One region of the Veillonella sp. ZSJB6 genome, then DNA from elsewhere that is predicted to be linked to it. Evidence: a T-box and tRNA genes for the amino acid it is inferred to sense, from the RefSeq annotation. Region 1 holds a T-box; the other holds one or more tRNA genes.

The links. The T-box of region 1 lies ahead of cysS (cysteine--tRNA ligase). A T-box ahead of a tRNA ligase gene usually reads a tRNA of that ligase, here a tRNA-Cys.
Region 2: it encodes a tRNA-Cys, which carries the amino acid that the T-box ahead of cysS (cysteine--tRNA ligase) is inferred to sense. The anticodon was not compared.

What each region holds. Positions count from the first base shown of each region.
Region 1 covers NZ_JBPUGE010000001.1:305,209-312,370, forward strand. The annotation lists gene gltX (glutamate--tRNA ligase) at 1-1,182, shown strand, start outside; gene ACSV5T_RS01420 (bile acid:sodium symporter family protein) at 1,316-2,269, shown strand; T-box leader at 2,512-2,717, shown strand; gene cysS (cysteine--tRNA ligase) at 2,767-4,215, shown strand; gene ACSV5T_RS01430 (Mini-ribonuclease 3) at 4,205-4,681, shown strand; gene rlmB (23S rRNA (guanosine(2251)-2'-O)-methyltransferase RlmB) at 4,683-5,414, shown strand; gene ACSV5T_RS01440 (NYN domain-containing protein) at 5,417-5,950, shown strand; gene sigH (RNA polymerase sporulation sigma factor SigH) at 6,023-6,697, shown strand; gene secG (preprotein translocase subunit SecG) at 6,703-6,939, shown strand; gene rnr (ribonuclease R) at 6,995-7,162, shown strand, end outside.
Region 2 covers NZ_JBPUGE010000001.1:490,390-497,551, forward strand. The annotation lists gene ACSV5T_RS02290 (pseudouridine synthase) at 1-316, opposite strand, end outside; gene scpB (SMC-Scp complex subunit ScpB) at 318-827, opposite strand; gene ACSV5T_RS02300 (segregation and condensation protein A) at 840-1,565, opposite strand; gene ACSV5T_RS02305 (phosphoethanolamine transferase) at 1,732-3,564, shown strand; gene ACSV5T_RS02310 (DUF523 domain-containing protein) at 3,690-4,145, opposite strand; tRNA gene ACSV5T_RS02315 (tRNA-Leu) at 4,218-4,306, opposite strand; tRNA gene ACSV5T_RS02320 (tRNA-Cys) at 4,321-4,395, opposite strand; tRNA gene ACSV5T_RS02325 (tRNA-Gly) at 4,405-4,479, opposite strand; tRNA gene ACSV5T_RS02330 (tRNA-Phe) at 4,487-4,562, opposite strand; tRNA gene ACSV5T_RS02335 (tRNA-Asp) at 4,568-4,643, opposite strand; gene ACSV5T_RS02340 (MBL fold metallo-hydrolase) at 4,694-5,290, opposite strand; gene ACSV5T_RS02345 (TrkH family potassium uptake protein) at 5,303-6,790, opposite strand; gene trkA (Trk system potassium transporter TrkA) at 6,803-7,162, opposite strand, start outside.

The sequences.
Region 1 (7,162 bases):
CGCTTATTAGACGAAGGCAAAGCTTATGAGTGCTACTGCACACCAGAAGAATTAGATGCTGTTCGTCAAGAACAAATGGAGCGTGGCGAAACACCTAAATATAATGGTCATTGCCAACACTTAGACGAAGAAACTAAGGCTAAATATATTGCAGAAGGTCGTAAACCAACAATTCGCTTACGCGTTCCTTTGAATAAAACATATGCATTCGACGATATGGTACGTGGCCATGTATCTTTTGAGTCCAACGGTGTAGGTGACTTTGTTATCGTTAAATCCGATGGTATTCCTGTATATAACTTTGCGGTAGTAATGGACGATCATATGATGGGTATTACTCACGTTATTCGTGCAGAGGAACATTTATCTAATACACCACGTCAAATGGCTATTTATGAAGCTTTAGGTTGGGAAGTACCTAAGTTTGGCCACATTTCCTTGATTCTTGGTAAAGATTACAAGAAAATGTCCAAACGTCATGGTGCTACTTCTGTTGAACAATACAAACAATTAGGCTACTTGCCAGAAGCACTTGTAAACTTCTTAGCGCTTCTAGGTTGGGCTCCAGAAGGGGAAGAGGAGTTCTTTACACAAGATGAATTGATTCAAGCCTTCTCTATGGATCGCGTAGCTAAGAACCCTGCCGTATTCGACATTGATAAATTGAACCATATCAACTTCCACTACATGAAAAACTTGAGCGATGAAGAGTTATTCCATCTTTGCTTACCTCATTTGAAAGAGGTTGGTTTGGCTCCAGATAGCTTAAATCAAGCGGATATTGATTGGTTGACATTGTTATGCTCCACATTCCGCGATCATATTAGCTATGGTGCGCAAATTAAGGATCATGTAGGCATGTTCATGGGCGAAACAGTATTCCTTGAAGAAGGTCATGAAGAGGAATTGCGTGCTGTATTGAATGAAGAAACAGCGCCAACAGTTCTAGGTGCATTCCGTAATGCATTGGCAGAACTTGATGAAATTACACCTGACGTTGTAAAAGCAACGATTAAAGCTGTTATGAAAGAAACTGCTTTGAAGGGGAAATTCGTATTCATGCCAATCCGTGTGGCTTTAACAGGTCAAATGCATGGTCCAGATTTGAATAATATCGTTACATTACTTGGTAAAGAAAAATGCTTACATCGCTTAGACAATGTTAGCGCTTTAACAAAATAGTAATAGAAGCTAATTTAAAAGCTCTCATAGCTGAGGTTATGAGAGCTTTTTTATGTATATTGAGATTATTCAATAGAAATGCTATAATAATCGGCGTCTTTTATTTTTATTTATTATGAAAGTGAGTGCTTTTATGAGTATTATTCGTTCTCTTAACCACTTGTTCAATAGCTACCTTTCATGGATCGTGCTATTGATGGCAGTGCTAGCGTATTTATTACCAACTGTATTTTCTTGGATGACGCCGTACATTGCGTACATGCTTCAATTTGTTATGTTTGCCATGGGGTTAACATTAACAGCGCAAGTATTCCTTGATGTATTTAAGCAACCAATGAAGGTTATTCTTGTATCTGTTATCCAATTCTTATGGATGCCATTGGCAGGTTTCTTAGTGGCCCTTATCTTTAATTTCCCGCCAGAAATTGGTATCGGCTTCATCTTATTAGGTGCTTGCCCTGGTGGTACAGCTTCTAATGTTATGACATTCCTTGCTAATGGTAATGTTCCTTTATCTGTATCTGCAACGACTGTATCTACATTATTGGCTCCGATTTTGACACCTTTATTCGTTGTACTCTATGCAGGTGCTACATCTTCCATTGAAATTCAATTCATGCCGATGTTTATTTCTATCGTAAAAATCGTATTGGTACCAATTATCTTAGGTATCGTATTGAATTATTTCATCGGTTCTAAGATTGAACCTGTTAAATCTGTATGTCCTACAATTGCGGCTATTGCAGTATTGTTAATCTTGGCTGCTGTAACTGCAGTAAACCAAAAACAAATTGCTGAAACTGGTTTCATCATTTTCGTAGCTTGCTTGGTACAAAATGTGAGTGGTTACGTAGTAACGTACTTCATTTGTAAGGCCCTTAGCATCGATATTTCTTCCCGTCGTGCTATGCAAATTGAAGTGGCAATGCAAAACTCTGCATTATCCGTATCTTTAGCACTTAAACACTTTACACCTCAAGCAGCAGTAGCAGGTGCAGTGTTCTCTATCATCCATAACTTTACAGGCTCTATCTTTGCAGGTATTTGCCGTAAACATGATGATCAAGAAAAATTAGAAAACGCTTAATAGTTAATAACTAATGTTTCAATTATTATTTGTAAGTATACTTTTATAAATGATATTGGCATTAGTGATAAGCGTAGTAAAATATTTTCATTATAGAATTCCTCATCTTTTAAATTCTATATCCAGAATATGCATGTTTAATAGGCTAATTGGATATATTGAGAGATGAGGATTTTCTTGTTCTCATTGACATTCTATAGGATAATTGATACAATATTTACATATCTGAATATAGATGATTACTAATAGCTAAGACTGAAAGAAGTACTCTACAACTAACTTTTTAGCGAGAACCGATGGTGGGAGGGTTCAAGGATAGGTAGACGAAATGCATTCACGAGCTGACACTCCGATTATAGGTAGGTTTGTCCGGTGACGCGCCGTTATGCGATGAGTGGGTACTATATTGGTGCCTAACAGAGTGGAACCGCGGACCATCGTCTCTGTATGAGATGAGGGGTCTTTTTTATTTTACGAACATGGAGGCATCGGTAACGATGAGAGAAATTACAGTTTATAATACTATGACGCGCCAAAAAGAGGTGTTTAATCCTGTAACACCAGGTGAGGCAAAGATGTACGTATGTGGTGTTACACCATATAATCATCCTCATATTGGCAATGCACGTCCATTCGTAACATGGGACGTAATTCGTCGCTACATGAAACATGTAGGCTATAAAGTAACATATGTACAAAACTTTACTGATGTAGATGATAAGATTATCAATACATCTAATGGTGAAGGTGTATCTTGGGATACTATTGCAAACCGTTATATCGATAGCTATTTTGAAGTAATGGATGCACTTGGTGTACAACGTGCTGATATTTATCCTCGTGTTTCTACACATATCGAAGACATTATTGCTATGATTTCTACATTGATTGAAAAAGGCTATGCTTATGAACTCGATGGCGATGTATATTATAGCGTTGATAAATTTGAACATTATGGTGAGTTATCTGGCCGTACATTAGATGATATGGAAGCAGGTGCTCGTATCGAAGTTGATGGCCGTAAGAAAAACCCTATGGATTTTGCATTATGGAAAGCAGCAAAACCAGGTGAACCATATTGGGAAAGCCCTTGGGGAAATGGTCGTCCAGGCTGGCATATTGAATGTTCTGCTATGAGCCAAAAATATTTAGGTACAGAATTTGACTTCCATGGTGGTGGTAGTGATTTGATCTTCCCTCATCATGAAAACGAAATTGCCCAATCTGAAGGTTGTTCTGGTCAACATCCATCTGTACGCTATTGGTTACACAATGGTTTCATTACCATTAATTCTGAAAAAATGTCTAAATCCTTGAATAACTTCTTCTTGGTAAAAGATATTTTGGAACAATATAGCCCAGACGCATTGCGCTACTTCTTGTTGAGCACACATTATCGTAGTCCATTAGATTTCTCTGATGAACGTTTAGAAGAAGCAAATAAATCCTTAGAACGTTTAAGCACTGCTATTGAAAATCTATTGTATCTTGAAAAATGTGAAGCAGGTCCATGTGATGAAGCGCAACACTTATTAGAAAAAGCTAAAGAATATGAAGAAGAATTTGAAGCAGCTATGAGCGATGACTTCAATACTGCGTTAGCTACATCTAGCATGTTCGGTCTTGCTAAAGAGATCAACATTTACTATCAAACTGTAACAGGTCGTGAAGGTGTTGTTTGCCAAGAAGCAATCACTGAAGTAAAACGTATCTTCAAGTTCATGACAGAAGTAATTGGTATTCTTGAAAAAGCATGGGAAGGCAACACAGGTGCTAACGCTGCTGAATACGAAGAATTAATGCAAGTGATCTTGTCTGTACGTCAAGCGTGCCGCGAACAAAAACAATGGGCATTAGCTGATTGCATCCGCGATCGTTTGGCTGAAATCGGTATTACTATTGAGGATTCCCCTCAAGGTGCACGGTGGAAAAAACGTGAAGTTTAAACAATTTCAATTCTTAAAGAATGAAGCGATAAAAAAGTTGACGGCTCTTGAACAAGAGCCGCTTCGTTTGCGTAAACGAACTATAGAGGAGTGCCTCAGTGCAGATGCAGTAATGCTTGCCTATATTGGCGATGCCGTATACTCCATGTATGTTCGTGAACGAGTAGTACAAATGAATATATCCAAGGTACAAGTGTTGCACACAATTGTTACTGAGTTTATTTGTGCTAAGTCACAAGCGAAGGTATTGCTTGAAATAGAGGATACTTTTACAGAACAAGAACAAGCTATTGCAAGACGTGCTAGAAATAGTAATGTAAATGTGCCTAAAAGTAGTTCTGTTCAAGAGTATCGTAGTAGTACAGCTTTTGAAGCAGTACTTGGATTTCTTTATGAAACGCGTCAAGATGAGCGCTTACAAGATATTATGAAGCAAGCCTTTTCAATAACTCTACGAGGTATGTAGTATGGATAATTATATTGTAGGTCGCAATGCGGTTAAAGAGGCCCTTAAAAGTGGTCGTTCCATCCAGCGCATTATGGTCAGTGAAGATAAGGTTAAAACAGGTCTAGCTGATATTGTTGGCCTTGCTAAATCTCAAGGCATTGAAGTGCGTCCAACGCCTATCAAACAAATGAATAAATATGATTTAGAGGTACCACACCAAGGTGTTATTGCTCTTGTTTCTGCTGTTCAATTTAAGGAACTCGGTGAAGTATTACAAGAGACGAATCATGAGGTACCTTTGCTTATTTTGACGGATGGCGTTGAAGATCCACATAATATGGGTGCTATCATCCGTACTGCGGAATGTGTAGGGGCTACGGCTGTACTCATTCCTAAGCGTCACAATGCACCTATTAATGCTACCGTAGCTAAAACATCAGCAGGTGCTATTGAACAAATTCCACTCGTGCAAGTTGGGAATGTAGCTCAAACTATTAAACAACTTCAAAAACAAGGTTTCTGGGTTATGGGCGCTCATATGGAAGGTGATCGCACTTTATACGAGGCGGATATGACAATTCCTACAGTTATCGTTATAGGTAACGAAGGAAAGGGGATTAGCCGCGTTGTGAAAGAGGCTTGTGACTTCCTTGTTACCATTCCTATGTATGGGAATTTAAATTCTTTGAATGCATCTGTGGCGGCAGCAGTTCTTATGTATGAGGCTGTACGTCAACGACAAGCGAAATAATTATGCTAAAAGATATCTTAATTGTAGATGGATATAATGTGATATTCGCCTGGACTCATCTAAAGAAACTCGCCCATGAGTCATTAGAACATGCCCGTATGGAGCTTCGAGATAGACTGTTAAACTACGGAAAATTCAAGGGATATGAAGTTATCCTTGTATTTGATGGTAAATATACAAAATCTGGAGGCTCTGTAGAGGCTATTACGAGCGGATTTCTCGAAGTGTATACTGAGGATGGAGAGACGGCGGATTCCTTTATTGAACGAGAGGTATTTTTGCGGAAAGGCAAATATACTAATGTATATGTTGTAACCTCTGATGGAGCTGAACAAAATCAAATTCTTGGATCTGGAGGCTTGCGCATTCCAGCTCGAGAATTACAAAATATGATTCGCATAGCTAAGGAAGAGGAACGACTACAATACGCTCATGAACATAGACGAGATCAATTTAGCTTGCGACGTAATGAAGTAGGAGGGTTATTATCTCCTGAAGTAGCTGAAAAGCTAGAGAAATTACGGCGTGGCCATTGATAGTTGAAAATCACATATAGTTCCAGTATAATGAATATATTGGTTTTTCTGCTCAATTGTAAGGAGGAGCATATGAACACAATTCATACACGCAAGCCCGATTACAATTTCAAAGAAATGACCGATGAGCAAGTTGTGGTCATAGCTCAAGAAGAGCAAAATGAGTTTGCAATCGATTATATTGTTAATAAATATAAAAACTTTGTTCGTGCAAAGGCGCGTTCTTACTTTTTAGTAGGCGCAGATCGTGAAGATATCATTCAAGAAGGGATGATTGGTCTTTATAAGGCTACGCGGGATTTTAAACATGATAAATTAGCGTCCTTTAGAGCTTTTGCGGAGCTTTGTATAACTAGACAGATTATTACGGCTATTAAGTCGGCTACTAGACAAAAACATGCACCTTTAAATTCCTATGTATCTTTAAATAAGCCAGTTTATACAGAGGAATCAGAGCGTACATTGATCGAGATGCTATCTTCAGCAAAGGTTACCAATCCTGAGGACCTTATTATCAGCCAAGAGGAATTGGATGATATTGAGCGCAATATTGGTCATATTTTAAGTGAACTCGAGTGGGAGGTCTTGGAAGGATATCTAGACGGACGTTCTTATCAAGAAATGGCTGAGGTCACTGATCGCAGTGTCAAATCTATAGACAATGCGTTACAAAGGGTTAAACGTAAATTAGAGAAGTATTTAGAACATCGGATTTTGGACTCTCCAAGAGCCACACAGGAAGGATGACAGTCGTGACAAATTTTTTAATGATTGTAGAAGTAATCGTATCTATTTTATTAATCGTAGTAGTTGTTGCACAGAATAGCAAAAACGCAGGCATGGGCGGTGCTGTATCTGGTGCGGCGGACTCTTCTTTTGGTGGTAAGCAACGCGGTTTAGACGCTTTCTTATCTAAATGTACGATTATATTGGGGATTATCTTTGCTGTGTTGAGCTTAGTGTTAGGGGCAATGATTAATCAATTCTAATGATGAAAGCCTGCTTTGCAGGCTTTTTCTTTTTTCAGAATAAGGAGGTGAAGATTTGAAGAAGAAAGTATTAGACTTTTATAAATCTATACAACCACATGCATATCATATTGAAGATGCTGCTATGGATAATCACATCCGAGGTGGTAAGGATCTTGAGATGTTTATTCGTTCAGCAAAAATGCTTTCTCGAGAAGGAGTGCTAACATCTTCTCGACCTGAT
Region 2 (7,162 bases), 190 kb from region 1:
TATATAAATCGAGACGACCAATAGGATAAATGCGTTTAGATTCGTTTTTGATATAATCTAAAACAGTTTCTCGACCTTGAGGGTCAGATACAGATGTAATGACGCCCTTAGGCTTATTTAATAAATAATACACAGGCTTTTCTTGCGCCAATAATTGGCCATTAACCTTAACCTTATCTTTTTGAGGGTCGATTTTAACGCCCAGCTCAGTTACCTTGCGGCCATTAACTTGAACTTTCCCCTCCGTAATTAATTCTTCTGCCTTACGTCGTGATGCAACACCACAACTAGCAATAAATTTTTGTAATCGTTCCATATTATCCTTCTGTTTCTGAAACTTCTTGATGTAAAGCTTCAATAGATTCTACACCAGCACTTCTTAAAAACTCGTCGGTTGTGCCATAAAGAATAGGTCTACCTACAGTGTCTTTATGACCTAGCTCAGCAATAAGAGATCGAGTGAGTAATTGTTTAATAATCTTATCACTATTTACACCGCGGATTTCTTCAATTTCAGCTTTAGTTATAGGTTGTTTATAGGCTATAACAGCTAATGTTTCCATCGCTGCATTAGATAGTTTATCTTCTCGCTTACGTATATGACCTACATAATCAGCGCTTTCCATAGCGCTAACTAACTCAACACCAGCCCCTGATACTCTCAATCGGATACCTCGGTTTTGGTCTTCAAGCTCACGTTGTAATGTTTCTATATAGTCCTGTACTTCCTCTGTTGAAAGTCCGAATACTTCTCCAAGCATATCGATTGATATAGGCTTTGCCGATGAAAACAATACGGCCTCTAAATGCATTGTTGGTAAGCTCATATAGCCCCCTTTCTATACGGTACCTTCTAAGGCTGCAGTGAATACAATATCATCCTCTTCATAGCGCATTTCCATGATTTGTTGTTTCAACAATTCTAAAACAGCCATAAAGATCGTTACCATACCACTTTTTGTTTCAATTGCTACTAATAACTCTCTAAAGTGTAAACTTTCACCACGACGTATACGACTAGATAAAGACAGAATCATATCTTCTAAGCTATAACTGTCTTTTTCAACCTTTACTTCACGAATAGGTTCCTCTTCAGGTAATTCCTTAGCTCGCTTTAAGGTTTGATAAAAAATTTCGTATAATTGGGAAAGTTCTAAATTATATACATTATCTAATCCAAGTACGCTTGTTTCTTCAGGTCTACTAAATATATTGGCAGAAACAGCTGTACGCTCCATTAATAGAGCTGTAAAATCCTTGATTTTCTTAAACTCTACTAATTTTGCTACCAATTCATCACGTGGATCCTCAGCTTCATCTGGCTCAGGTTCAGCTTTAGGCAGTAACATACGCGATTTAATCTGCAATAAGGTAGATGCCATTACAAGAAACTCACTACTATAATGAATATCAAAGTGATTCCAATTATCTAAATATTCCAAGTATTGACTCGTAATTTCAACGATAGGAATATCGGTGATTTCTATTTTATGTTTTTCAATGAGATGTAAAAGTAAGTCTAAAGGACCTTCAAAAACATCTAACTTATAATTATAATCTCCCATAAACCCCAATCCTTAGAAAATATACTTTAACTATATAATTATAAAGCATTTATAGTAGTACTTTCAAATAATTGTTTTTTTTACAGTCATCTGCTATCTTTATTATAGTAATTATTATATATTATGAAAAAAATTTATTGTGTATTCCTACAAGAGGGGATTTATTATGTTATCTAGTTTAAAGCAAATTGGGAGAAACCCCATCTTTCGCTTTGGTATCATTGGTATTGTTTTATATATAGCTCTATTTTTCATCTATGAACCTATTACACTAGGACTAGATGTTGAAGATATAACGATTTTAGCAGTACCAACAATTGTAGGTACTTTTTTATTTCAATACTTTATGGGGTGTACCGTTTTTCATAGACCATTTTTAGGATATGGATTAGTTGGTATTCTTTGGGCTCTTACATTCCCACTCCTTTTCCACTGGTCCTATGTTAAGCCTTTATATTTCTATGAATTCGCTAATGACTTCTTATTTGGCCTACTCATTTTTATGGGCTTATCTGGAATTCAATTCTTACTAAATCAAACGAATCGCCTTCATAAAACCACATCATTAATCATGGCAATCATTACCATGATATTAAGTCTTATTCCATTCTTACAAATTGGATACTACTTAACTACATGGCATTGTTTAACGCCAGCTAGTTTACTAGCAGTATATATGACAAACCCTGAGGAAGCCTTTGGATTCTTAAAAAATGCTGCTGGTATTCCTGGTCTTATCGCTGTTGGTATCGGTCTAGTAGCTTGGACGTATCTACTCTACTGGTCTAATCTAGGAATGAAAGCAGTGGTAAACTTAAATACTACACGACCTATGCGCTCTACATTGCTAATTGCATCTATAGTAGCATTCTTAGTATATGTACCATTCTTCTTATTCCCTAAAACATGTATTGTAGCAAACTGGATTGCTGCTGGCGATTATGTAAAACAGATGCAACAATATAATGATAACCATCATTTAGTTTTCGATTCCTTTAATTTAGATACAAAGGAAACCTCTGCCAATAAAACACCAGGTACGATCATATTAGTAATTGGTGAGTCTAGTTCTCGTGATTATATGAAGGTTTATAATCCAAACTTCCCTTATGACGATACACCATGGCAAGGTAATATGCGCTCTGATAACAAAGATTTTGTGTTCTTTGATAACGCATATTCATCCTATGTACAAACAGTACCTACTCTAGAACGCGCTTTATCTGAACGCAATCAATATGATGATAAACCATTCCTTGATTCAGCAAACATCTTAGACGTAGCTAAAAAGGCTGGTTATACTACTTCTTGGTTTAGTAACCAAGGTGTATTTGGTGAATACGATACAGCCATTTCTCTAATGGCCAAAACAGCAGATACTACAAAATGGTCTCACGAATCATATGCATTCTCTGACCGCTATGATGAATCTTTATTGCCTTTATTACAATCTGTAGATCCTACGAAAAATAACTTTATTGTTATTCATATCATGGGGAGCCATATTTATTACAATGACCGTTACCCTCATGAGTTTAGTAAATGGAAACAAGGCCCGTATCCAGATGGCCAAGAAGCATATGCTAATAGCCAACTTTATACTGATTGGTTATTACAACAAATCTATACGTATGGTAAGGAAAAATTAAACTTACAAGCTATGGTCTATTTCTCTGACCACGGTGAAAGTTTAGATAAATCTCATAACCCAGATACATTTGACTTTGTTATGACTCACATTCCATTCTGGATTTATTTATCTCCTCAATATCGTGCAGCGTATCCTCAAACTGCAGAGGAACTTACTAAGCACGAACATCAATACTTTACAAATGATTTACTATATGACACATTAATCGGTCTTATGCATGCACCTAACCAACGTTATGATGCAACACGAGACTTCAGTAATGATAAGTATCGATTTAATTTACATAACCTTACTACCTTACTAGGGGAACAACCATTAACTAACGATCCTGTAAATGCAGGTAAATAATCTGGACTATTTCTTGTACTGAGTTAAGCATATTAATCTGTTATCAGTAAAGCATATAATTATGTAATAATAGCCAGTTAAGGTTATAGTAAAGTAATAAAAAACAAAAAGAGATGAGTTAAAACTCATCTCTTTTTTTGTCCTATTAATAGATCAATATCATCTTCTGTATACACTTCAATATTATTCTTTAATAGAGCCTCTACAGTGCATCCATGACCATCCCGTAGGGTTTTACTAAAGGTGCCATCGTAAATACGCTTATAGCCGCAACTAGGGCTTTTTGCTTTCATTAGAGCCCGATTACACCCATTTTGAAAAGCTATATCTAATGTATTCTGAGCGCCTATAAGGAATTCTTTAGTTACATCAGTCCCATTAGCCGTACATATACGTTCTCCTTGTCGCTCTGCAGGATCACGCGGTGTACTAAGTCCACCTAATACTTCTGGACATACAGGTACTAAATCAAACATTTCTTTTAACAATGGTAATTTCCCTATATAATTATCTTTTCCATCATAACGACATGATACGCCGCATAGACATTCACTAATTAGCAATTTAGGTTTCTTATTCATAGTATTATTTAATATGTAGTATTAAAACTTAATTTACATAAGAAAAAAAGACTAACCGAAGTTAGTCTTAATTGGTGCCGAGGACCGGAATCGAACCGGTACGGTTGTTTCCAACCGACGGATTTTAAGTCCGTTGCGTCTGCCTGTTCCGCCACCCCGGCATGGGTAACGTTTGTGGAGGCGGCACCCAGAATCGAACTGGGGAATAAAGGTTTTGCAGACCTCTGCCTTACCGCTTGGCTATGCCGCCATATAAAGTTGGAGCGGGAAACGAGATTCGAACTCGCGACCCCCGCCTTGGCAAGGCGGTGCTCTACCGCTGAGCTATTCCCGCATGTACATGGTGCCTCAGGACAGAATCGAACTGTCGACACACGGATTTTCAGTCCGTTGCTCTACCAACTGAGCTACCGAGGCATGAATGGCGACCCCGATCAGATTTGAACTGACGATCTTCGCCGTGACAGGGCGACATGTTAACCGCTACACCACGGGGCCGTATCCAAAGTACTTGCTTAGTATATCGGTTATCAGTACTTTTGTCAACACTATCCTACAATATTTTTGATGAATTCTTCTTCATCTTTTAATGTTGTGGATTCTTTATGTCCTGGGTCGATTATTAAATCCTTAGACAAAGTTAATATATACTTCAAACTATTAATCAAATCTTCTGGATTACTATTATAATTGTCAGTATTCCCTACATTTTGTTTGAATACAGTATCCCCTGAAAATAGATGTCCTTCAATTTCAAAACAAACAGAACCAGCACTATGCCCAGGTGTGTGATGGACAATAACTTCAAAGGGTCCTAATTGTAGTTTACCTATTACTAAATCGTTACAATTAGTATACATTTTCTTCTTGTAAACACTTGGTCTGCGACGAATTAATTGTAACAATTCTTGATCTAAAGGATGTAAATAAGCAGGAATATTATAATGCTCACATACCTCATCAAGAGCTGACACATGGTCACAATGACCATGTGTTAATAGAACTGCTATTGGTTCAGAATCCCCTACCATTTCAATGATATGCTTACTATGAAATCCAGGATCAATTATTAAAGATTTACCCTCTTTAACAAGTACGTAGCAATTCGCTTTATAAAGCCCTAGAGGGCGTTTTATAATATTCATATTATTCGCCCCCTATAAAATACGATACCGCTTGGAAGATTGTTTTTTTATAAAATACCCTTCCCAGAATTGAGGATGAAGCATAACAAGAATGGTAAATAATTCTAAACGCCCCAATATCATATCAACAATAGCTATACATTTTGCTGAGTCAGGCATAGCACCAAAGGAATCAGTGGGACCGAATCCACCAAAACCAAGGCCAACATTACTTAAGAATGCTGTTATCACTTGCATAGAATCATATGTGGATAAACCAGTGCAAGTCATCAAAAAGACAGAAACAACATAAATCATTAAGTATAAAAATAAAAATTGTTGTGTCATTTGAATCCACTTGGTAGGCATTGGTTTACCATTGATGCGTACAACTTGAACCATATCTGGATGAATCGATTTACGCAGATAAATGATACTACTTTTAATTAAAATAATGAGACGTATAATTTTAACGCCCCCTGTGGTAGAACCACTACAACCACCAAAAAATGATGAAATAAAGAGCATCATCTGAGCTGCAGCAGGCCATAAATCATAATCGCTAACAGCAAATCCACTACCAGTTTGAATCGATACAAGATTGAAGGACGCATCCCTAATAATTTGTATTGGATCATTTATAGTAGATTGTAAGGCTAATGATAATCCAATAATTATAATGCCTATTAGAATTACAAGCCAATACATGCGTGTTTCAAAATCATCAATTAAAATACGAATCCCTTTATGAAGAGCATTATAGTATACAGAAAAATTTCCGCCTGCTAATATCATAAAGAATATAAATACAAAGCAAATATAGTTATTCTGCTCATAAACAAACGTACCAGCTGATGTAGGTGTAAAACCACCTGTAGATATAATAGAAAATGCATAATTAAGTGCATCAAATGGTTCGATTCCACCCGCCCATAGCATGAGGAAACAAACTCCAGTGAACACAATATATAACCGCCAAAGTTTTGTAGCCATTGATTGAATACGAGGCATAACTACACCTGGTTTTGGTACCGAAGCTTCTGCATTAAACATATGAGCTGCGTCAGCACCAAGATTTTTTAAGAAGGATAAAATAAGGACGATAATACCCATCCCACCAATCCAGTGCATAAGTCCACGCCATAATACAAATGTATTCGGTAAATCATCTACACTATTAATAATAGTAGCACCAGTTGCAGTAATCCCAGATGTAGCTTCAAACAGCGCATCAAATACATTGACTAAAATACCACTACCAAGAAATGGTAAGGAGCCTAAGATAACGGTTAATATCCATGTAGCTGATACTACTAAAAACCCATCGCGAAGACTAAAGCTTTGACTTTCTTTGCCATAATAAGATAAAAGTCCACCTAAGCCGAATGAAATACCGGTGGTAATCAAAAATGACCAATATGCAGTTTCAAATACGACACCATATATAAAGGGTATCAATGTAAAAATCCCAAATATATATAATAGCCGCCCCACTAAGGACATGACAATTTGAATGCGCATAGTCCCTCCAAACTAGGTTAGATATTTAAGTAATTTACTTACTGATTCAGGTAACGCAAAGAGAACAATGTGATCTCCATCTAAAATCTCAGTATTACCACGTGGCACAATGGCTTCATCACCACGCAAAATAACACCTACTAAAGCCTTCCCTGGTAAACGTATATCTTTCAATTGTTTACCGGCTACAGGTGATTCACTTGTAATAGCAACCTCAATAGATTCCGCTTTTCCACCTTCAAAGGTAGAGATTGATAAAACACCTTCTCCGCTTCGAACAAAACGTAAAATTTGACTAGCTGTAAATAAACGTGGAGAGAATACGACATCAATGCCTACTTGTTCCATAAGCATAATGTATTCAGGTCGCCC